2 regions of the Actinocorallia herbida genome follow, and region 2 is predicted to be linked to the other one. Evidence: riboswitches for the same ligand, from Rfam matches in the RefSeq annotation. Region 2 holds a riboswitch; the other holds the start of a gene.
The links. Region 2 has a riboswitch for cyclic di-AMP ahead of EDD29_RS01590 (C40 family peptidase). Riboswitches for the same ligand answer to the same signal wherever they lie in the genome.
Positions count from the first base shown of each region.

Region 1: it holds a riboswitch for cyclic di-AMP, as region 2 does, so the genes downstream of both, EDD29_RS06585 (C40 family peptidase) here and EDD29_RS01590 (C40 family peptidase) in region 2, are expected to answer to the same signal.

Region 1 covers NZ_RJKE01000001.1:1,381,931-1,393,738, forward strand. The annotation lists gene EDD29_RS06575 (transposase) at 1-1,431, opposite strand, end outside; gene EDD29_RS06580 (C40 family peptidase) at 1,981-2,964, shown strand; cyclic di-AMP (ydaO/yuaA leader) riboswitch at 3,408-3,608, shown strand; gene EDD29_RS06585 (C40 family peptidase) at 3,655-4,173, shown strand; cyclic di-AMP (ydaO/yuaA leader) riboswitch at 4,265-4,416, shown strand; gene EDD29_RS06590 (C40 family peptidase) at 4,429-5,229, shown strand; gene EDD29_RS06595 (hypothetical protein) at 5,307-6,491, shown strand; gene EDD29_RS06600 (glycosyltransferase family 4 protein) at 6,649-7,785, shown strand; gene EDD29_RS45285 (hypothetical protein) at 7,900-8,058, opposite strand; gene EDD29_RS06605 (AMP-dependent synthetase/ligase) at 8,181-9,962, opposite strand; gene EDD29_RS06610 (metallophosphoesterase family protein) at 10,099-10,872, shown strand; gene EDD29_RS06615 (SRPBCC family protein) at 10,906-11,352, shown strand; gene EDD29_RS06620 (DUF5304 family protein) at 11,530-11,808, shown strand, end outside.
Region 2 covers NZ_RJKE01000001.1:288,886-300,693, reverse strand. The annotation lists gene EDD29_RS01625 (protein kinase domain-containing protein) at 1-343, shown strand, start outside; gene EDD29_RS01620 (coiled-coil domain-containing protein) at 386-1,495, shown strand; gene EDD29_RS01615 (AAA family ATPase) at 1,485-3,374, shown strand; gene EDD29_RS01610 (4Fe-4S single cluster domain-containing protein) at 3,371-4,069, shown strand; gene EDD29_RS01605 (FHA domain-containing protein) at 4,057-5,490, shown strand; gene EDD29_RS01600 (hypothetical protein) at 5,667-6,662, shown strand; gene typA (translational GTPase TypA) at 7,030-8,880, opposite strand; cyclic di-AMP (ydaO/yuaA leader) riboswitch at 9,075-9,217, shown strand; gene EDD29_RS01590 (C40 family peptidase) at 9,222-10,133, shown strand; gene EDD29_RS01585 ((deoxy)nucleoside triphosphate pyrophosphohydrolase) at 10,130-10,564, opposite strand; gene EDD29_RS46650 (SEC-C domain-containing protein) at 10,577-11,347, opposite strand; gene EDD29_RS01575 (C40 family peptidase) at 11,401-11,808, opposite strand, start outside.

The DNA.
Region 1 (11,808 bases), 1.1 Mb from region 2:
TCCGGTCCGGGCGGGGCGGGGTTCCTCACGCCTGGGGTCGTGGTGCCGGGCCTGGACGGTCCGATGCCCCGCATCATCGCTCTGGTGGTGTGGGGGCGGTGCCGTCCGTCGCCGGGCGCCATGGCCTTGGGCGCGCCGTCCGATCACGAGACTCGCTGCCTCATGACGGCTGGTCTTGATCTTGCGCGTGCTGGTGGCCTGCTGCCAATACCGCGCTCCCCACCGGCTGGTGTAGGCCGCGTCCACCGCCACCAACGCGATCCCTTGTTCGGCGGCCATCGACACCAGCCGGGCCTTCAAGCGGCCCGTCGGGATGCCGTGGACGACCTGCCGCAGGCGCCGTCTGCCGTGCCTCTCGCGGGTTTTGACGTCGGTGAAGTCGAGGTCCTCGATGGCGATCGCCGCCACGCCAAGGTGCCGGGTCCAGTGCAGCAGTCGGGTGAGGGCGTGGCGGAGCTGCGCGTCCCGATGCGGGGCGCTGCCCGACAGGTCGTAGGAGAACCGGCGGGGCCTTCCGATCGGGTTGCCGCGGGTGTTGAGGTGCCAGGCGGCGAGGTGGTCGGCGTTGGTGTCGACCCCGACCACACCAGCAGCCAGCGCGGCCTCCAGCGGGACCACTCGCGCGGGCGTCCGCTGCCAGGATGCGTCCACGTACCAGCGGTCTCGGGCGGGGTCGAGGTGGATGCGGTAGGCCACCGCCCGGTCCGCCTCGACCCGATCCGCCCACTCCCGGCCCCGATGGGCGAAGCAGGCGCGGGCGGCCAGCGTGTACCGGCCGTGGGGGGCGTTGGCGAGACCGGCCGGCGGGGCGGGCAGCTTGATCGACACCTGCCCATCGGGAGTGACGCGCAGGGTCTCGTTGCCGTACCGCTTGCCGGTCTCGCCATCCGCGGACAGGAACCAGCGGGCCGCCTCCCACCGCTCCTCACTCATCCCGGCGGCCTCCAGTTGATGCCGGCCACGAGCGAGTGCCTTTCCGCCCCGCACCACCCGTACCCGGCCGTCGGCCCTGTCCGCTGCGACCTGCTGCCGGCGCTGCTTCAGCACCGTGAGGCGACGGGACTTGCCGAACCACTCCGCTGCTGACCGGTACCCTCCCGGCACGCCCCGAGCGCCCTTCTGCCCGACCGGCAGAGCAAGCCGACCAGTGATCGTGGTGATGGCGGCGTCGAGGGTCGTGATGTGGGAGGTCTGGGAGCGGCGGGCCAGCGCCCACTGATCATGGGAGGCCTTCGTGATCGCGCCCGCCCACCTCGATGACGATCCCGCGGTCGGCTCCCGTTTGCGCTCGGCCCACCGCCGTGCGCTGTGGCCCAGCCCGTCACCGCAGCGGACCTTGAGGTCCCGGGACGCCAGCGATCCCAGATGCGCGCCGACCCGACGCAGCACCTCCTCGTCCCGGGCGGTGAGGCCTTTCAGACGGGTCCGCACCGACACACCACAAGCCTCCGCAACCAGAAACGGCGCGGCCATCGACCGCAGCGGCATCGACACACCCACAGCAGACGACCCCCTTCACCTGGCCGAAGTCACCGAACGTGACCGATCGAGAACCTAATCCCGATGCCAGGGCCATGTCCGGGGAATCGGACAACACACAATCCACGCCATGCCGCCGGAACCAGCGGCCGCACCCCGACCCGGGGACACGACGACCAGCACCACCGACACCACGCACACGACCTTGTGGACGCTTCCGAACACTCCTGAACACTCAGCGGGCAACAGTTCACTACCCCCGTTTCCAGCGCTCTTCCCGCCCCGGGTCCGACGGCCCGGTCCGACGGCTGCGTGGCGGCTGCGTGCCGATCGTGTGACGGGCGTGTGGCGGGCGCTGAGCTGCCCTGACGCGGCGGGATCCCGGCTAAACCCGCGAGGCGTGAGAAAACCGTGAAATAGCGGCGTTCCGGTTGTGAGAGGCCGCCTTCCGCACTAGGGTCAACCGCTGACAAACCAGTGCAAGAAGGGGCGTTTTCCGCTGTGGCCGTAGACACTCCGAAGTACCGCAGCCTGGCCGTCGCCTGCCTGGCCGCCGCCCTCGTCTGGAGTGTCCCCGGGGCCGCCCTCGCCGAGCCGACCCAGGCCGAGGCGCAGAAGAAACTGGACAAGCTCACCGAGCAGGTCGAGCAGCTCGTCGACAAGTTCAACGCCCTGAACGGCGACCTCAAGGTCGCCAAGCGCAAGCTCTCCTCCGCGAAGAAGGCGGCGACCCGCGAGCAGAAGGCCTACGACGACGCGCGCGAGGGCGTCGTCCAGATGGCCGCCGACGCCTACAAGACCGGCGACATCAGCGACATCACCACGCTGCTGTCCTCCGGCGACCCGCAGGACGTCCTCGACCAGGTGTCGATCTTCTCCCACGTGACGAACCAGCGCGGCGACAAGATCAAGGACTTCCTCGCCTCCACCCAGCGGATGGAGCGCGAGAAGGGCAACGCCCAGGACGCCTTCGACAAGGTCAACGCCAAGGTCAAGGACATCAAGGACCAGAAGGCGGTGATCGACAAGGCCATCGACAAGCAGAAGGACCTCGTCGAGAGCCTCGGCGGCGACACCGCGACGACGAACGGCCCTGTCGGCGGCACCTACACCGGTCCGGCCAGCGGCCCCGCCCGCACCGCCCTGGACTACGCCTACAAGCAGCTCGGCAAGCCGTACATCTACGGTGGGACGGGCCCCACGGGCTACGACTGCTCCGGCCTGACCTCGAAGTCCTGGGCCGCGGCGGGCGTCGCGATCCCGCGCACCGCCGCCTCGCAGTACAACTACACCGCCAGCAAGCGCGTCTCCTACGAGAACCTCCAGCCCGGCGACCTGATCTTCTTCAGCGGGCTCGGCCACGTCGGCATGTACGTCGGCGGCGGCGAGATGATCCACGCCCCCCGTACGGGCAAGAACGTGGAGATCGTCACCATTACCTCCGGCTACTACCGCGACCGCTTCGTCGGCGGCGGCCGGCCGTAGCCGCGGGCCGCGACCGCGGTCCCGCGTAACACCCCTGAAACGCCTGATTTACGGCGGTTTCGAGGTCCCGGAGGGCTCCCCGGCAGGGTGAGACCTGTGTCACCCTCCGGCAAAAGCCCGCTTCACCAGGGCTTACCTGGGCGTGGTCATCTTTGCGGGGCATTTGCCTTTCGCTGTTTCTTTGGTACCTTCGAGTTGAAGGCAGCGTTATCCGAACGTTGCCGACCGGTGGCTCCACCCAGGAGCCCCCCGTGGTACCCAGCCGACCAGCCTGATCCGAGAGCCGGTGTCTAGGACGACACCCGAGCCGCGCAGTGAAGCGTAGGACAGTGCGATCTGAGCCCTTTTGAGGGCGTCGGCGTCACCGACAAATCAACCCGCAGTCGTGCGGTCGAGCGGCGGACTCATGTCTCCGCCCTCCTCGGGCCCCATCACGCCCTCCGCCACGGCCAACGCCGAGTCCGCGCACGCGCGGAGCCGGGGACCCAACCCGCAGGCACCCCGAACCACCCCCAAAGGGTTCGAGCCATGCCCGCGGAGGGGTTAATCGGCCGGTCGCTCCCCAAAGCGACAGGTCGTAGGGCACTTCTCCACTTCCGCCCGCACCCGACAGCTAACCCGGTAGGCGTATGGAAGAAGGAGATTCCCCTGTCTCGCACCCTTGGCACTCGTCTGCCTTCCGCCCGACGTGTGCGGCTCGCCTCCGGCCTGCTCGCCACATCGGTACTCGCCCCAGGAGCCCTCATCGCGGTTCCGGCGCAGGCAGCCGCGGTCGAAGCCACGACCACGGAGCAGAAGGCCACCAAGAAGAAAAAGAAGACCTGGGCCCAGCGCAAGAAGATCGCGCAGAAGGCCCTGGCCTGGGCGAAGAAGAAGAAGGGCAAGCCGTACGTCTACGGCGCGGCGGGCCCGAACTCCTTCGACTGCTCCGGACTGGTCGGCTACGTCTACCGCAAGGCGGGCGTGAAGCTGCCGAGGACCACCACCTCGATCTACGCCCACTTCGGGCGAAAGATCAAGTGGAAGGACCTCTACCCCGGAGACCTCGTCTTCTTCTACGGAGGCCGAAGCCATGTCGGCATCGTCTCCAAGGTGTCCGGCAACAAGGTGTGGATGATCCACTCTCCCCGCACCGGTGACCACGTTCGTCAGGTACTGCTCGACAGCTACCGCAAGCAGAACTTCAACGGAGCCGTGCGCCCCTACTAGGCCACGGATCCGACCCACGGCCGATCCCTCCCGGGATCCGCCGCGAGCCTCATCAGTCAAATGCACGCGGGATCGGCCCTCGAACATGGGGGCCGTCCTCCCGCCGAGTCCGCGCCCAGCGCGGAGCCGGGGACCCACTCGCCGATCAGCGATCGGCACGGGGTGAATCGGTGGCTTGCCACCGTAGGGCTATTCCAGGCCCGAATCCGTCAGCTAACCCGGTAGGCGGCATGGAAACAGGAGTTGAAGCAAACTATGTCCGGTCGTCACGCCAAGCAGACCGCCCTGACCCTCAAGCTCACCGGTGGCTTCCTCGCCGCCAGCCTCCTCGGCAGCACCTTCGGCGCCGCAGCGCACGCCAACACGGTCGAGGAGAATACGAAGACCTCCTCGGAGGTCACCGCCTCCGCGCTGAACCTCGCCGGCCTCAGCGGCGTCAGCAAGGGCGGCCTGTCGGCCATCCAGGTCAAGCTGGACGACAAGTCCAAGGCCTCGTCGAGCACCACCTCCGAGGACCGCGCCGGCGCCCAGAGCTCGCGTGACAGCGACGAGAAGCAGGCCATCGCGGGCGTCACCGCCAAGCAGTTCGTCGCCGAGGCCAAGACCCAGCTGGGCCAGTCCGAGGACGCCAGCGGCGAGACCAAGTTCGGCGAGTGGTACGCCGACACCGACCGGGCCGGCGAGACCGTGGCCCGCGACGGAGGCAGCCGCTCCGCCTACCTCGACGCCGAGTGGTGCAACATGTTCGTCTCCTGGGTCGCCGAGCAGACCGGCATGAAGGACACCGTCGGCCAGGACGCCTGGACCGTCGCGCACGCGAAGTGGTTCAAGGAAGAGGGCCGCTGGGGCACCACCCCGAAGCCCGGCGCCATCGTGTTCTTCAACTGGAACGGTGAGAAGGACCTCGACAGCATCGTGCACGTCGGCATCGTCGACCACGTCGACGACGACGGCACCATCCACACCGTCGAGGGCAACACCGGCAACAAGGTCCAGGAGAAGGTCCGGGACGCCAGCCAGATCGTCGGGTACGGCTACCCCGAGTACAAGAGCTGACGGCTCGCGTACTGAAGCCGATCAACCGAAAGGCCCCGGTGCCTCGGAATCCGGGCGCGGTCATAGGATCGCTGCCCATGGAGTCCGACGCACCGGGGCCTTCGCGCGTCCGCACCCGCCGCGCGGTGCTGCGCGCCGGGGCGCTGACGGCGGCGGCCGGGCTGCTCGCGGGCTGCCGCGCCGACCCCGCGCCGACGGCGACGGATCCGGCCACCGGCGCGGTGAAAGCCCTGCTCGAAGCCCGGTCGGCGGCCGTGCTCGCGAAGGACAAGCCGGCCTTTCTGGCCGCGGTGGACCCTGCCGAGCCCGGGTTCCTCGCCCGCCAGGAGGAGCTGTTCGCGGTGCTCGCCGCGCTGCCCCTGGCGTCGTGGCGGGAGACCGTCGAGTCCTTCGACGGGACCCTCGCGCGGGTCAGGACCGCCCACTCCTACGCCGGTTTCGACACCGCCGAGGTGGTGCGGACCGCTTATCTGCGGGTGGGCCCGTCCGGGCTCACCGGCGATGGTGGCGACGGGCACGCCGACGACCCGCAGATCTGGTCGCGCGGGCCGGTCACGGCCGTCCGGGGGGAGTCCTGCCTCGTGGTGGGGGCCGGGCCGCTGGACCAGGTGGCCGCGGGGCTCGACCGGGCCGCCCCGGCCGTCACCGCGGTCGTCGGCCGCGACTGGGCGCGCAAGGCCGTCGCGCTGGTCCCGGTGGACGGCGAGCATGCCAGGGCCCTCGCCGGGGACCGGGACCTCGCCGAGATCGCCGCGCTGGCCGCGGCCCCGCAGAACGCCGACGGGAGCCCGCCGCCCGCCCGGATCCTGGTCTCGCCCGAAGCCTGGCCCCGCCTCAGCGCGCTGGGCCGCCGGGTGGTCCTCACCCACGAGCTGACCCACATCGCCGTGGACGCGGCCTCCGACACCACGACGCCGCTCTGGCTCGTCGAGGGCTTCGCCGACTACGTCGGCTATCTGGACTCCGGCGCCGCGGACCGCGCCGCCGCCGCGGAGCTCGCCCGCGAGGTCAAAGCCGGAAAACTGCCTTCCGCGCTGCCCGGCCACGACGCCTTCGCGGGCTCCTCGCCCCGTCTCAGCCAGTCCTACCAAGAGGCCTGGCTGGCCTGCCGCATGATCGCCGAGACCCACGGCCGGGACAAGCTCGTCGCCCTCTACCGCGCCGCCCGCACCCGCCCCGAGCAGGACGCGCTACGCGACGTCCTCGGCACCGCCGACATCGTCCCCGCCTGGCGTTCCTACCTGCGCGCCCACCTGAGCTGACCCGCACCCCCCACCGGCCTGTCCCCACGCGCCCGATGCCGGACCCTCGGAGGGCCCGGCTTCGCCGGAGGCTCGTCTCCGGGCCGGAGCGGGTGGGGCGCGGGGCGGTATGGGCGGGTCCGGGGCATCGCCGGGGTGCTGGCATTGTTGGGGTGCGATGAAGAGCCTCATAGTGACCAATGACTTTCCGCCGCGTGCGGGGGGGATCCAGCAGTTCGTCCACCAGCTCGCGCTGCGCAGGCCCGAGGACTCGGTGGTGGTGTACGCGCCGCGGTGGAAGGGCGATCGGGCGTTCGACGCGGCACAGCCGTTCCCGGTGGTGCGGCACCCGACGTCGCTGATGCTGCCGGAGCCGTCGGTGCTGCGCCGGGCGCGCGAGATCGCGCGGGCGGAGGGGTGCGACACCGTGGTGTTCGGCGCGGCCGCGCCGCTCGGACTGCTCGCGCCCGCGTTGCGCCGCGCGGGCCTCGGGCGGGCCGTGGGGATCACCCACGGGCACGAGGCGGCCTGGGCGCAGCTGCCCGCCGCGCGCGGCCTGCTCCGCAGGATCGGCGACGGGCTCGACGTGCTCACCTACCTCGGCGACTACACCAGGTCCCGGATGGCCGCCGCGCTGTCCCCGCAGGCCGCGGCCCGGATGACGCGGCTCGCCCCGGGCGTCGACGAGTCGGTGTTCCGGGCCGGGGCGGGCGGCGCGGAGGTGCGCAAGCGCCACGGGCTCGACGGGCGGCCGGTGGCGGTGTGCGTGTCGCGGCTGGTGCCGCGCAAGGGCCAGGACACCCTCATCCGGGTGTGGCCCGCGGTGCGCGCCCGGGTGCCGGACGCGATGCTCCTGCTCGTCGGCGGCGGCCCCCACCGGGCCGAGCTGGAACGGCTGGTCGACGAGGCGGGGGTGCGCGGCTCGGTGGTGTTCACCGGCGCGGTGCCGTGGCGCGAACTGCCCGCCCACTACGACGCGGGCGACGTGTTCGCGATGCCGTGCCGGACCCGGCGCGGCGGCCTCGATGTGGAAGGGCTCGGGATCGTCTACCTGGAGGCGTCGGCGACGGGCCTCCCGGTCGTCGCGGGCGATTCCGGCGGGGCGCCCGACGCCGTCCTGGAGGGCGAGACCGGGACCGTGGTGCCGGGCCGGTCGCCCGGCGCGGTGGCCGACGCGGTCGCGCGGCTGCTCGCCGATCCGGCGGCCGCCCACACGATGGGGGAGCGCGGCAGGGCCTGGGTCGAGCGCGAGTGGACCTGGTCGCGCCAGGCCGAGAGGTTCGCCGCGGTCCTGGAGGGCCGCCCGCCCGCTTGACGCACGGGCTCCGACGCTCGGGCCTGACGGCACGAGGACGCCGGCGCTCACGGGGAGCGCCGGCGTCGTGGTCGTGCGGCCGGGAGGCGGTGCGCCTCCCGGGTGGCCAGAGGGTCAGCGGCCCTGGCCTCGGCGCAGCGGGAGGGACTTCTTGGCCGCCGCGTGCCTTCCCGTCTTGGCCTGCGTCGTCGTCTGGCGCTGCTTGTTGCGCGCCGAGCGCCGCCGGTCGTTCTGGGTGCCCTCTTCGATCTCGTTGCGTGATAGCCGGGCCATCGCTGGTCAACCCCCTTCACGGACGGTCACGGAAACCATCCATCGGTTGACACTCAGTATTGATGGGGATGAACCAGGGCGGAACCGGCGAAAGGTAGATCCTGGGTACGTCCTGTCCGGGACTACCGGTAGATCTCCTCGATCACCGGCGCGAAGCCGGTGACGACCAGGTGCCGCTTCACCTTGAGAGACGGGGTCAGGTAGTCGTTCTCGACGGTGAAGTCGTCGGGCAGGATCTTGAACTTCTTGATCTGCTCGGCGTGCGACACCGACAGGTTCGCCGACTCGACCGCCTTGGCGATCTCCGCGATGACCTTGGGCTCCTCGGCCAGCTCCGCGATCGACTTGCCCGCCAGGCCGTGGGAGGCCTGCCACGGCTCGATCGCCTCGGGGTCGAGGGTCACCAGGGCGGCGACGAACCGCTGCCCCTCGCCGACCACCAGGCACTGGCTGACCAGCGGGTGCGCCCGGACGCGGTCCTCCAGCGGGGCGGGCGCGACGTTCTTGCCGCCCGCGGTCACCAGGATCTCCTTCTTGCGCCCGGTGATCGACAGGAAGCCCTCGTCGTCCAGGGCGCCGAGGTCGCCGGTGTGGAACCAGCCGTCCTCGATCGCGTCCTTGGTGGCCTGCTCGTTGTTCCAGTAGCCGGGGAGCACGCCGATGCCCTTGGCGAGCACCTCACCGTCCTCGCCGATCCGGATGGACGTGCCGGGCAGGGGTCGGCCGACCGAGCCGATCTTGATGTGCCGCGGGGTGTTCACCGACAGGGGCGCGGTGGTCTCGGTGAGGCCGTAGCCCTCCAGGATGGTGATCCCGACGCCGCGGAAGAAGTGGCCGAGCCGATCGCCGAGCGCGGCGCCGCCGGACACCGCGTGGGTGACGTTCCCGCCGACCGCCTCGCGCAGCTTGCCGTAGACGAGCCGGTCGAACACCGCGTGCTTGACCTTGAGGCCGAGGCCGGGTCCGCCCTGGGCGTCCAGGGCGCGGCTGTAGGCGATCGAGGTCTCCGCGGCCTTGGCGAAGATCTTGCCCTTGCCGCCGGTGATCGCCTTCTGCTCGGCGCCGTTGTAGACCTTCTCGAACACGCGCGGCACGGCGAGCAGGAAGCTCGGCTTGAAGGACCCGAGGTCGTCCAGGAGGTGCTTGATGTCGGGGCTGTGCCCGAGGACCACGCCGGACTCGATCACCAGCACCTGGATCATCCGGGCGAAGACATGCGCCAGCGGGATGAACAGGAGGGTCGAGCCCTGGGCGTGGCCGAGGATCTCGTCGAGCTCGCCGGCCCGCGCGTTGCGGCACAGTTCCACGAAGTTGCCGTGGGTCAGCTCGCAGCCCTTGGGGCGGCCGGTCGTGCCCGAGGTGTAGATGAGGGTGGCGAGATCGGCCAGCGAGCGGGAGGTGCGGCGCTCCTCCAGCAGCTCGTCGGAGACCTCGGCGCCGGCCTCGGCCAGCTCCGTCAGCCCGCCGTCGTCGATCACCCAGACGCGCTCGCCGCCGGCCTCCTTGATGGACGCCTTGTGCACGGCGGACTCGGCGAACACGCCGAACGCGCCGGAGTCCGAGAGGATCCAGGTGATCTGCTCGACCGAGGAGGTCTCGTAGATCGGCACGGTCACCGCGCCGGCGGTCCAGATGGCGTAGTCGACGACCGTCCACTCGTACCGGTTGCGCGACAGCAGCCCGATCCGGTCGCCCGGCTGGACGCCGAGGGCCACCAGGCCCTTGGCGACCGCGACGACCTGGTCGCGGAACTCGCCGATGGAGACGGGCTGCCAGTGGCCCTTGCCGTCCGGCCGCTTGAACGCGATCTTGCGCGGCTCGCGGGCGGCACGCTCGAACACGGTGTCCGTCGTCGTCGCCGAGGCGGGCACCTCCACCAAAGCGGGGGCGGTGTATTCACGCACTGAACTGGTCCTTCGCGTCTTCGCGGGTGGGGCTTCCAGGAACGTACCGTGAATTCGCTACCGACCGGTAGCCCCGGCTTCGAGGATATCGCGGCGTGCTCGTTCCTTGACCTGACCGCGACGTTATGTTGGAGGCATGCGGATCCACGTGGTGAGCGACGTCCACGGCAGGGCAGACGCGCTGGCCCGTGCGGGAGACGGCGCCGACGCGCTGATCTGCCTCGGCGACCTGATCCTCTTCGTCGACTACGCCGATCCGGCCCGCGGCATGTTCGGCGAGCTGTTCGGCGAGGCCGCCGCCAAGGAGTACCTGGAGCTGCGCGCCGCCGGGGAGTACGCGGAGTCCCGGGCCCTGGCCGACCGGTTGTGGGCCTCGCTCGACGGCGACCCGGGCGAGTACATCGAGAAGGCCGTCCGGCGGCAGTACGGCGAGCTGTTCGCGGCGATGCCCGTCCCGTCCTACCTGACCTACGGCAACGTGGACGTTCCCGAGCTGTGGCCGGAGTTCGTCCGGGAGGGCCAGACCGTCCTGGACGGGCAGACCGCGGAGATCGGCGGGCTGACCTTCGGGTTCGTCGGAGGGGGCCTGCGCACCCGCTACCGGACCCCGAACGAGATCACCGACGAGGAGTACGCGGCCAAGGTCGCCGCGGTCGGCGCGGTCGACGTGCTGTGCTGCCACATCCCGCCCGCGGTCCCCGAACTGCTCTACGACACCGTCGCCCGGCGGTTCGAGCGCGGCAGCGACGCGCTGCTGGAGGCGGTCCGCGCGACCCAGCCCCGCTACGTGCTGTTCGGCCATGTGCACCAGCCGCTGGCCGCGCGCACCCGGATCGGCAGGACCGAGTGCGTCAACGTCGGGCACTTCCGCGCGAGCGGAGAGCCTTACGTGCTGTCGCTGGAGGAGTAATCTCCGGCATAGGACCATGACGAAGGGGACGCGATGGCCGACCGGACGAGCTCCAGCATCACGATCAACGCCGCCAAGTCGAAGATCATGGGGGTGATCGCCGATTACGCCGCGTACCCGCAGTGGGCCGACGGCATCTCCGCGGCCGAGGTGGTCAGCTCCGACGCGCAGGGCAGGCCGGAGGTCGTGCGGATGACGCTGGCGTCCGGGCCGATCAAGGACACCTACAGCGTCCGCTGTCATTGGTCGGGCGAGGACGAGCTGCGCTGGGACCTCGCCGAGCCGGGCACGGTCGTGTCGGGCCTGAGCGGCAGGTACGCGCTGGGCGAGGGCGTGAACGGCACCGAGGTCCGCTACGAGCTGGCGGTGGACGTGAAGATCCCGATGATCGGGATGATCCGGCGCAAGGCCGAGAAGGTCATCATCGACTCCGCGCTCAAGGGGTTGAAGCGCCGGGTCGAGGTGGCCGCCGCGGGCTGAGCCGGGTCGTCCGCGGGGGCGGGCACGGCAGGCGCGGGCCGAGGGATTCGGAGGGGCTGGCGCGGTGGACCGGTCGAAACGGACAATGGGGGCTGTGTGCCGAACACATCGGTACGCGCGGGTAACCGGTCGGGCACGGTACGGTTACCGGCCGACCATGAGGCGAATGGGAAGCGCATGACCGATCAGCCGGGAAACGTCCTCGAAGAGGCCTTCAAGCTGTTCGAGGCGGTGCGCCGCCGGGTGGGCGATGACCGTGCGGGCGGCGGCGGAGGCGGTGACGTGTGGAGTGAGGCGGTCCGCGAGGAGCGGACGGAGTCGACGTGCCCGCACAACTGCCCGGCCTGCCGGGCCATGGAGGCCGCCAAGGCCCACGGGCCCGAGGTGCTCGGCCATGTGGTCGACGCCGGCCAGGCGCTCTTCGCCGCCTTCCAGGAGGCCGTGGCCGGATATGAA
Region 2 (11,808 bases):
GCTGGCCTCGCAGCAGGGCGGCGACTACCTGGCGGACGGCCCCTGGGCGACCGCCGCCAGGATCTCCCGCCTCACCGGCGGCGGGCTGTCGAAGACGTCGCGGGCGATGTCGGCCACCGCGCAGCGGACCGGCGCGCGCGGCTGCGGCCTCGCCCTTCTCGCCGCGACGATCCCGCTGCTGCTCGCGCTCCTGCTGCTGTCCCTGCTGAGCGCGCTGGCCTGGATGCTCTGGATGCTGGCGCTGACGGCCGGCGCCCTCGCGCACATCGGCAACGGTGGAATCCGCATGCACCGGTGGCGGCAGGCGAACTCGAGCCGCCGCGCGGAAGTCATAGAAGACTGACCGGACGGCCCGTGCGGGGTCCGTCCAGGAAGAGGCTTGTACATGAGCAGTGGCGTGGAGGCCGAGATCGCGCTGGACGCGGCGGTCATCGCGAGCCTCGGCGCGAACCGCCTCCTCGGCGCGGGCGCCGGGGCGGCGGCGCACGGCGCCGCGGCGTTCGCGGCGCTCGCGGAGAAGAAGGCGGGCGCGCGGGCCGAGGCGCTGGCCGACCTCGAGCGGTACGAGCGGGCGCTGCGCGAGGCGGTCGACCGCAACGCGCGGATCCGCGCGCTGCGCGACACGGTGCACGCGGCGGCGCGCGAGCACGCCGGGCAGGTGTCCCTTCCCGTGCCGGAGGAACTCGACCTCACCGGCGTCGCCCATGACGAGGTCGTCACCTGGTGCGCGGCGGTCGACACCGCCCTGGACGAGGCGGAGGCCGCCCTGTCCGCCCGGCTCGCCGAGCTCATGACCGAGCAGGTGAGCGCCGAAGCGGGCGCCGGGGTGAGCGTGCCGCGCGACCGGGCCGCCGACCTGGCGCGCGTCCTCGCGCGGCTGCTGCCCGACGCGGCCGAAGCCGACCGCATCCGGGTGCGGGAGGCCGCCGAGCACGTCGCCGCGGCCGCCTCCGACGGCGAGGCCGAGGCGCTGCTCAGCGAAGTGCGGCTGCGTGTCCAGCAGGCGAACCAGCGGACCCGCGAAGAGCGCGCGCGCCTGCGGCTCTGGGCGGAGGAACAGGAGGCCCTCGCGCAGGCCGAGGCGGAGCGCCGCTACGTCCTGGAGAGCATCACCCGGGCGTTCGAGGACCTCGGCTACCAGGTCGACACCGGCTTCGAGACGCGCGCCGCGGTGGACGGCAACCTCGTCCTCACCCGGGGCGAGTGGCCCGACCAGGCCGTCAGGATGAGGCTGGAGGACGGCACGCTGCGCGCGAAGATGCTGCGCACCCGCCCCCTGGAGAGCGAAGACGACCGCAGGCGCGACGCCGAACGCGAGCGGCAGTGGTGCGACGAGTTCGAGGCGGCCCAGGCGAGACTCGCCGCCGAAGGACTGGGAATGGCCGTGACCTGGCGTCTCGAGCCGGGGGCCGAGGAGCTTCCCGTCACGGAAGAATCGGGGCAGCAGGCCCGACGCAAGCAGCACAAGCCGAAGGAACGCCGTCTTGAGTACTGAGCAGCCGACACTGGGCGGGCGCCTCATGGGCTGGCCGCCGTTCATCCGCGAACTCGACGCCACACTGTCGGTGCACTCGCAGTACGTCCTGTCGGGCAACCTCTACGACAGTTTCCTGTTCCCCAACGGCGGTGGCGAGATAGCCCTGCTGCCCTTGCGGGAACTGCTGTGGGAGGCCCTCCAGCCGAGCGGCATCTCGTGCCTGGTCATCTACGACCCCGTCGACGGCCTCCGGGTCCACCCCGACGACGAGGACGCGGCCGCCGCGGCGACCAAGCTCCTCGGCAAGTGGGACGCCAAGCCGTCGCTCGAAGGGCTCACCAAGCACCTGGCGGCCCTGGCGCGCCCCACCGAGCAGGTGCGCGCGGCGTTCGTCATCGAGGGCGCCTCGCGGATCGCCTCCTCGCCCACCGACCTCCAGCCCGCCGAGCGCGACTTCTTCCGGTTCTGCGAGAAGCTGGCGCGCACCGCGCGGCCGGTGCGGGTGCCCGGCATCCGGCCCAAGCCGTTCTACAACCCGATCATCTGGCTCGCCGAGCGGCCCGGCGACCTCCCACCGTGGCTGGTGACCGGCAACGACGCGATCCGCGAGATCGTGCTGCCGCGCCCGCACCTGGGCGACCGCCAGCAGACCGCCAGGCTTCTGGCCCGCGCCTTCGCCGCCGACCCCTCCGCGGACCACGCCGCGGCCGACGCGTGCGACGCGTTCGCCGAGCAGGCCGACGGGCTCACCCTCCAGTCGATGATCGAGATCACCCGGCTGGCCAAGGAGCAGAACGTCGACCTGTACGGGCTGCCCGACGCGGTGCGCACCTACAAGCTCGGCGTCCTGGACAACCCGTGGTCGCGCGGGCACCTGCGCAAGCGCGTCCTGGACGGCGAGCGACGGGTGCCGGAACGGGTGCTCGGGCAGCCCCAGGCCGTCACCAAGACCCTCGACATCCTCAAGCGGGCGGTCCTCGGCCTCTCCGGCGCGCAGGCCACCAAATCGGGCTCCCGCCCGCGCGGCGTGCTGTTCTTCGCCGGGCCCACCGGCACCGGCAAGACCGAGCTGGCCAAGGCGATCACCTCGCTGGTGTTCGGCGACGACTCGGCCTACCTGCGGTTCGACATGTCCGAGTTCTCCGCCGAGCAGGCCGGCGACCGGCTGATCGGCTCCCCGCCCGGCTACGTCGGGCACGAGGCGGGCGGCGAGCTGACCAACGCCGTCCGGGAGGACCCGTTCCGGGTGATCCTGTTCGACGAGATCGAGAAGGCCCATCCGCGGATCCTCGACAAGTTCCTGCAGATCCTGGAGGACGGGAGGCTCACCGACGGGCGCGGCCACACCGTCCACTTCTCGGAGTCCATCCTCATCTTCACCTCGAACCTGGGGTCGTCCAAGGTGATCCCCGGACTCGGGTACGCCGAGATCGAGCACCGGATCAAGGCGGCGATCTCCGACCACTTCACGTCGGTGCTGAACCGGCCGGAACTGCTGAACCGGCTCGGCGACAACGTCATCGTCTTCAACTTCGTCGCCGCCGAGGCGGCCTCGAAGATCTTCGACCTCCAGCTGGAGAACATCTGCCGCCGCGTCACCGAGGAGCACCGGGTGTCGCTCGCGGTGAAGTCCGAGGTGCTCGGCACCCTGCGCGAGTGGTGCACCGCCGAGCTGGACAAGGGCGGCCGCGGCATCGGCATGGCGCTGGAGGCGCACTTCGTCAACCCGCTCGCCCGCGCGCTGTTCGAACGGGAACTGGCACCGGGCGAGAAAGTCACCGTCACCGGGATCAAACGGGCGGGCAGCATCGTCGAACTCGATGTGACCACAGGACCCGACACGCCCGAGACGGCGGACACGGACAAGACCCTCGACGCGGCGGGCTCGACGGAGTGAACGGCGAGGGGATGGGCGGCGGCGGGGCGGAGATCCGGGACGGCGACGTCCCTATCCGGCTCGCCAAGGTGCACCATCCGGTGACCGCTCTCGGCCCCGGCACCCGCGCGGGGATCTGGTTCCAGGGCTGCACGCTCGCCTGCCCCGGCTGCCTCTCCACCGACACCTGGCCCGCCGACGACGGCAAGGTCGTCCCGGTCTCCGAGGTGCTCGACTGGCTGGGCGGTCTGCCGCCCGTCGACGGCGTCACGATCTCCGGCGGGGAGCCGTTCCAGCAGCCGAGGGCGTTGGCCGCCCTCCTGCGGGGCATCCACGTGTGGCGTGGGTCACGGGAGTTCGACATCCTCCTTTATTCCGGATATGTAAGCTCACGGTTGTCCCGCGACCCGGAGTCGCGGAACATCCTGGACCTGTGCGACGCTGTCGTGGCAGGGCCGTACGTGGAACGGCTCGACGACGGCTCCCCGCTGCGGGGGTCGGCGAACCAGACGCTCGTCCCGATGACGGCCCTAGGCCGGAAGCGGTACGCGCACGAGGGACACGACGGGCGACGCATGCAGGTGTGCGTCGAGGACGGTGCGGAAGGACGGCGGGTGTACTACATCGGCATCCCGCGCCGAGGCGACATGGATCGTCTGAGCGCGGTGCTGGACGGGGCCGGGGTACGAGCCGGGGAGGCGTCATGGAGACTCTGACCTGCGAGGTCTGCCAGACCCCGCACAACCCAGGCGATCTGATCTGCCTGACGTGCGGGAACAACCTCACCCGCGGGCGGCGCCGCCGTCCGCAGCAGCCCGCCGACTCCTACGGGCAGTCTCAGCCGCAGCCGGGCTACGGGCAGCCCCAGGGCGGCGCAGACCCTTACGGCCAGCCCCAGCAGGGCGGCGGCTACGGCCAGCCGCAGCCGCAGGGCGGCCAGGACCCTTACGGCCAGCCCCAGCAAGGGCAGGACCCCTACGCACAGCCGCAGCAGGGCTACGGGCAGCAGCAGCCCCAGCAGGGCGGGTACGGCAACGCGCAGCAGGGCTATGGGCAGCCCCAGGGCGGCCAGGACCCTTACGGCCAGCCCCAGCAAGGGCAGGACCCCTACGCACAGCCGCAGCAGGGCTACGGGCAGCAGCAGCCCCAGCAGGGCGGATACGGGCAGGACCAGTACGGCCAGCCGCAGCAGCAGGGCGGCTACGGCCAGCAGGGCGGCTACGGGCAGCCGCAGGGCGGCCAGGACCCGTACGGCCAGCCCCAGCAAGGGCAGGACCCTTACGGCCAGCCGCAGCAGGGCCAGGACCCCTACGCGGCGCCGCAACAGGGGCAGGACCCTTACGGGCAACCACAGCAGGGCGGCTACGGGCAGCAGCCTCAGCAGGGCGGTTATGGGCAGCCCCCGGCGCAGGATCCCTACGCGGCACCGCAGCAGGGCTACGGGCAGCAGCAGCCCCAGCAGGGCGGCTACGGCAACCAGGACCCTTACGCGCAGCAGCCGCAGCAGGGCTACGGGCAGCCGCAGGGCGGCCAGGACCCTTACGGCCAGCCCCAGCAGGGCGGCTACGGACAGCAGCCCCAGGGGCAGGACCCTTACGGCGCGCCCCAGCCGGGCTACGGACAGCCCCAGGACCCGTACGGCCAGCGGCGCGGCCCGCTGGACCCGCCGCCCGCGAGGGACGGCACGCTGGTCCCGCCGGAGCACCGGCAGCAGGGCGGTCCCGGCGGCGACAGCACCGCGGCGATGTGCCCGCACTGCGAGAGCGTGCTGGTCAACCCGGCCGCGACCCAGTGCAACGTCTGCCTGAAGCCGCTGCGCCCGGGCGGTGGCCCGACGCTGCGGCTGGCGTTCCCGACGGGCGAGCTGAAGGTCACCATGGGCCAGCAGCTCATCCTCGGCCGCGACGCGGGCCAGTCCCCGGCCGCGTCCACCTTCACCCAGTACGACAATGTCTCGCGCAAGCACGCCACGGTCTGGCTCGACCCGTCCGGCGTCGCCAAGGTGCGCGACGAGCGTTCGACCAACGGCACGTTCGTCAACGGCGAGCGGCTTTCCCCGGGCGTCGAGGCGTTCCTCCAGGACGGCGACTCGCTGCGCCTGGCCGCGGACGTCACCGGCACCATCCACCTGGCCTGACGCGCCCGGCGGGCCGGTTCGGTCCGGCCCGCCGCACGCGCTCGTGTCCCAGGCCGGCGTAGGTCGCGGACACATAACCGGTCATGGGTTTAGATCAAAATGTCACACGCCTTTTGTACGATCACGCCATCGTGAGTGGAGGCGAGATCCCAGTGCGTCGCAGTGTCCTCACAGCCTTGGCCGTCGTGGTCTCCGTGCTGTCCCCCATCCAGGCCTCGGCCCGCGCCGAGGACCCACCCGTCACGTCGGCCTCGGTGACCCTCGCCGCCGACGCCAAGGACGTCGCCACGGGCACGAAGGTGACTCTGACAGGTACTTTGCGCGGTGAGACCGCCGAGGGCGCCACGGTGGATCTGACGGGCCGCGAGGTGGTCATCCGCGAGGTGGACCGCCGTGACGAGGAGCTGACCGCGGTGACCGACGCCAAGGGCGTCTTCACCAAGGTCGTCACCCCGCACACGACCACCTACTGGGAGGCGGCGTTCACGCTCGGCGCCAAGGAGTACACCAGCCGCCCCGTGGGGGTGCGGGTGCTGGACGGCACGCTGCTCTTCGACTTCGCGGTCGCGCACGACGCGCGCCGGCAGGTCACCGCCTCGGCCCGGTTCAAGCTCAGCACGGACCCGGGCCCGGGCGGCGCCGACTCCGCCGTCCAGTTGCAGTTCTCCCCGGACGGCAAGGAGCCCTGGCGGACCGCGCAGACGCTGCGGCCGGACCACGAGGGCCGGCTCGCCACGTCGTTCCGGCAGTCCACGCCCGGCTGGTGGCGGATGTACTTCCCCGGCACGAAGAACTACGCCCCGGCCACCACCAAGGTGATCAAGGCCTGGCGCTGGTCGACCTCCATCACCGGGCTCAAGGTCACCCCGCGCAAGCTCAAGGTCGGCAAGAAGATCACCGTGACGGGCGTGCTCAAGCGCTTCACGGCCAAGAGCAGGAAGAAGACGGTCCCCTTCGCGGGCCGCAAGGTCACCGTCATCTTCAAGTGCCTCAAGGGCGCCGCCTGGTACACCGCGGTCTCCGGCAGAACCTCGAAGAAGGGCACCTTCACCCTCAAGCCCAAGACCTGGTGCGACGCCAACTACCAGGTCGTCTTCGACGGCTCGGCCGACACCTTCCGCGCCTACTCCAAATCCGTCAAGATCGACACCAAGGGCAAGCCCCTGCTCTAGCCGTGTCGGCCACCGCAGACAGAATGAGGCCCGCTCCGGGACCCCGGAGCGGGCCTCATCGCGTCGGCAGGTCCCGGTCCACCAGCAGGTGGCAGTGGAACCTCGGCCCGCGCGTACCCCGGCCATCTGCTCCGCTGGGCCGATTCCGGCCGGACCGCGCGGTCGTTGTCCGCGTGGGACTTCGAGGTGATCCCCACGGCCATCTCCACCTGGTCGGCGGCCGGCGGGCCGCACCCCGGCCTAAGCGCCTCCTCGTGGGTCTGCGCGCAGGGAACGTCCACAGCCAGGGTAGGCGGAACCATGCCGAAGGACCCGGCCTCTTCGCAGGCGAGGCCGGGTCCTTCGGGGTGTAACGGGGTGCTTCGGGTCAGGCGCGCTTGGCCCGCGCGGCGGTGCGCTCGCGCTCCTTGGTGTCGAGGATGACCTTGCGGAGGCGGACGGCGGTCGGGGTGATCTCGACGCACTCGTCGTCCCGGATGAACTCCAGGGCCGCTTCCATGGAGAGCTTCTTCGGCGGGACGAGGCGGTCGAACTCCTCGGCCGTGGAAGACCGGATGTTGGTCTTCTGCTTCTCCTTGGTGATGTTGATGCTCATGTCGTCGTTGCGCGAGTTCTCGCCGACGATCATGCCCTCGTAGACCTCGGTGGAGGGGTCGATGAACAGGGTGCCGCGCTCCTGGATGTTGAACATCGAGTAGGTGGTCGCGACGCCCGCGCGGTCGGAGACCAGCGAGCCCGTCGGGCGGGTGCGCAGCTCGCCGAACCAGGGCTCGTACTTCTCGAAGACCTGGTGGGCGATGCCGGTGCCGCGGGTGTCGGTGAGGAACTCGGTGCGGAAGCCGATGAGGCCGCGGGCGGGCACCAGGAACTCCATCCGGATCCAGCCGGTGCCATGGTTGGTCATCTGCTCCATGCGGCCCTTGCGGACGGCCAGGAGCTGGGTGACCGCGCCGAGGTACTCCTCGGGGATGTCCACGGTGAGGCGCTCGACGGGCTCGTGCAGCTTGCCGTCGATCTGCTTGGTGACGACGCGGGGCTTGCCGAGGGTCAGCTCGTAGCCTTCGCGGCGCATGGTCTCCACCAGGATGGCCAGCGCGAGCTCGCCGCGGCCCTGGACCTCCCAGGAGTCGGGGCGCTCGGTCGGCAGGATGCGCAGGGACACGTTGCCGATGAGCTCGCGGTCGAGGCGGTCCTTGACGAGACGCGCGGTGACCTTGGTGCCCTTCTCGCGGCCCGCGAGCGGGCCGGTGTTGGTGCCGAGCAGCATGGAGATCGCGGGCTCGTCGACCGTGATGAGCGGCAGCGGGCGCACGTCCTCGGGGTCGGCGAGGGTGTCGCCGATCATGATGTCGGAGATACCGGCGATGGCGATGATGTCACCGGGGCCGGCGGACTCGGCGGGCTTGCGCTCCAGCGCGTCCGTCATCATCAGCTCGGAGATCTTGACCCGCTCGACGCTGCCGTCGTGCTTGCACCAGGCGACCTGCTGGCCCTTCTTGATCGTGCCGTTGTAGACGCGGCACAGGGCGATGCGGCCGAGGTAGCTGGAGGCGTCCAGGTTGGTGACGTGCGCCTGGAACGGGGCGTCCGGGTCGTAGGACGGCGCCGGGATGGTGCTGCGGATGACGTCGAACAGCGGCTCGAGGTCCTCACCGTCGGGCATGTCGCCGTTGCCCGGCTTGTTCAGGCTGGCCCGTCCGGCGCGGCCCGAGGCGTAGACGATCGGGAAGTCGATCTGCTCCTCGGTGGCGTCCAGGTCCATGAACAGCTCGTAGACCTCGTCGATGACCTCGGAGATCCGGGCGTCGGGCCGGTCGACCTTGTTGATGACGAGGATGACCGGCATCTTGGCGGCGAGCGCCTTGCGGAGCACGAACCGGGTCTGCGGCAGCGGGCCCTCGGAGGCGTCCACCAGCAGGACGACGCCGTCGACCATGGACAGGCCGCGTTCGACCTCGCCGCCGAAGTCGGCGTGGCCGGGGGTGTCGATGATGTTCAGGAGAAGGTCACCGTGGTGCACCGCGGTGTTCTTCGCCAGGATCGTGATGCCCTTCTCCCGCTCGAGGTCGTTGGAGTCCATGACGCGCTCGTCGACGGACTGGTTGTCGCGGAAGGCGCCGGACTGCCAGAGCATGGCGTCGACCAGCGTGGTCTTTCCGTGGTCGACGTGGGCGACGATGGCTACGTTGCGCAGGTCATCACGGGTGGCGATGGGCATGGAAGCACGCTCGGTTTCGTGTTGGGATTCGCCGCTTGGAGCAGATCGGATTCACTCACGAGCCGGCGGCGGCAGAACAGCGGTACTCATTGATTCTAGTGGGTTCCCGCCGATGCCAGGTGGGTCGGCCTTCCCGGGCTTCGCCTTGACCGTCCCTTTTCGCGCTATTTGTCACAGTTTGACGTCTTTCGTAAGCTGCGCGCGTGCCGAGTCCCCGCGCCTTGCGGGGAGCCGGGGACCCAAGTGTTTCCCCCGGGGTGAATCCGCTCCCCCAGCGGTAGGGCGTCCTCCCGCCCGAACCCGTCAGCTAACCCGGTAGGCCGCCGAGAGGAGAGACCCCCGTGAAGGGTGCCCGATTCACCTTGGCCACGGCCGTCCTGGCCGGCGCCACGACGCCCCTGCTGCTCGCACCACCGGCCCAGGCCGCCCCCGTCGTGCCGGCGCCGAGGCCCGCCGCCGACACGCTCCAGAAGCGCCTGGACGGCCTTGAGGACCACGTCGCGCAGCTCGACAAGGAGCTGGCCGCGGACCAGAAGGCCGTGCTCGCCGCCCAGAACATAGCGCTCGCCGCGACTACCGAAGCCGACCTCCGGCGCGCCGAGCACCAGGACCTCGCCGACCAGGTCGCGGCGGTTCCCCCACCCGTCAACCTGCTCCAGGCCGCCTTCCTCCGGATCACCGGATCGCCCGCCGACGAGCTGACGGCGCGCAGGGACGCGGCGGCCCGGGTCGCGGACGACGCCTCGGACGCAGAAGGCGCCGCCCGGGCACGGCTCCAGGAGACCGTCCACAGGGTCGCGGAGACCCGCGGCGAGCGCGCCACGACGACCGCGCGGATCACCACGGTCAAGGCCGATCTGCGCGACGCCTACACCTACCAGGGCGTCACCGTGTGGGGCGGCGGCACCGCCGCGGTCGCCACCCGCCACGCCCTCGACCAGCTCGGCGACCCCTACGTCTGGGCCGCCGCGGGACCCGATTCCTTCGACTGCTCAGGGCTCGTCGTCTGGGCGTACGCGCAGGCCGGGAAGCCCGGCCTGCCGCACTTCACCGGTGCGCTCTGGGACCAGGGCACGAAGATCACCAAGGACCGGCTCAGGCCCGGTGACCTCGTGTTCTTCAACCCGAGTCGAAGCCACGTCGGCATCTACATCGGCGAGGGCAAGTTCGTGCAGGCGCCCTCCACCGGAGATGTTGTCAAAATCACACCGCTGGCGGACCGCAGCGACTTCAACGGAGCCGTGCGGGTCTAGCCCGACTCGTCGAGCGCGCGGTCCTTTTTCGGGCCGGGCAGCAGGTGCGGGCGGACGGCGTCGACCACCGGCAGATCGCCGGGCAACCAGGCGACGTCGTCCAGCTCGTGCGCGCCCAGCCAGCGCAGCGCCGAGTGCTCCAGCGCCGCCGGACGGCCCGCGATCAGCCGGGCCGTCCACACCCGCAGCACGCCCGCCTCGCCTATCGGCCAGTCCCCGCCGATCCGGTCGAGCAGCTTGACCGTCACCGCGAGCTCCTCGCGGCACTCGCGGATCAGCGCCGCCTCGTCGGACTCGCCCGGGTCGACCTTCCCGCCGGGCAGCTCCCAGCCCCCGGCCAGGGACGACGGGGCGGCCCGCTGGGCCGCCAGCAGCCGCCCGTCCTCGATGATCGCCGCACCCACCACGACCTGGGCGCCTCGCTCAGCCAAATCGGATCCTCCTCACACGGCGGGACGCCCGCAGCACTTCTTGTACTTGGCGCCCGACCCGCACCAGCACGCGTCGTTCCGTTCCGGCGGCCACGGGATCAGCTCCCCCTCCGGGGTGAAGATGCGGGCGGACAGGTCGGCCCGCATCCCGCGTTCGATCTCCAGCTTGTCCGTCCCCGGGTGGACGTAGCGGGGGCCCGTAGGCAGCCGCTTGCCCGGGACCTCGTACCCGGTCTGCGGCAGGTACGCGCCGACGACCGCCTCGAGCTGGGCGTCGGAACCGCCCAGCCGACGGAAGTGGCCGCGCAGCACCAGCACCAGATCCGGGTCCCAGCCCTCCACCACGCCGCGGCTGAGGTCCTCGGCCAGCCAGCGGACCGCCGTCGCCCGGTCGCCGAGGTCGCCCGCGAGCACCAGGGTGTTCATCAGCCCCTCGAGCGGCTCGACCTGGCCCCGCAACTGCTCCAGGAGGTCCCGCGCGGTCTCGGCGTCACCGTTCAGCGCGTGCAGATGCGCGATCGCGCCGAGCTCCTCCAGCCGCGCCGACTCGTCGACCTCGATCAGCCGGTAGGCCGCCGCGATCGCCTCCTCGTACCGTCTCAGCGAGGTGAGCTGGTCGATCAGCTCGTCGAGGTACTCGGGCACGGTCTCGTCGCCCTTGGCGCGCGGGTCGTCGAGGGCGCGCAGCAGCAGGTCGACGACCGCCTCGCGGCCGCCGACCTCGGCGGCCTCCTCGAGCGCGTCGTCCAGGTCGAGCGGGTGAAAAAGGTCATCGGACAGCACCCGCCCAGTCTGCCAGAGCCCGCCGCGCAACCCGGCCCGCGGCGGGCCGCGCCCTAGCCGAGCGCCTGGATCTGCGCGATGACCGCGTCGTTGGCCAGCGGACGGGTGAAGCCCACCATCGTCGAGACCCGGTAGGGGAACACGCCGATCGCCGGACTGCACTTGGTGCAGCGCGCGACGATCATCTTGTTCTCGCCGATCACCATGCCGACGTGCCCCGGCCGTCCGGGCGCGTTGTTCGGGCCCGACGAGAAGAAGACCAGGTCGCCCGGCTGCTCCTCACCGTCCTTGACCCGCACGCCGAACGGCCACTGGTCGAACGTGACGCGCGGGATCGTCAGGCCCGCCTCCTTGTAGGCCATCTGGATCAGGCCCGAGCAGTCGTAGCCGTCCGGGCCGGTGCCGCCCCAGATGTAGGGCTTGCCGCGCTGCGCCAGGGCGAAATCGATGATCGTCTGGAT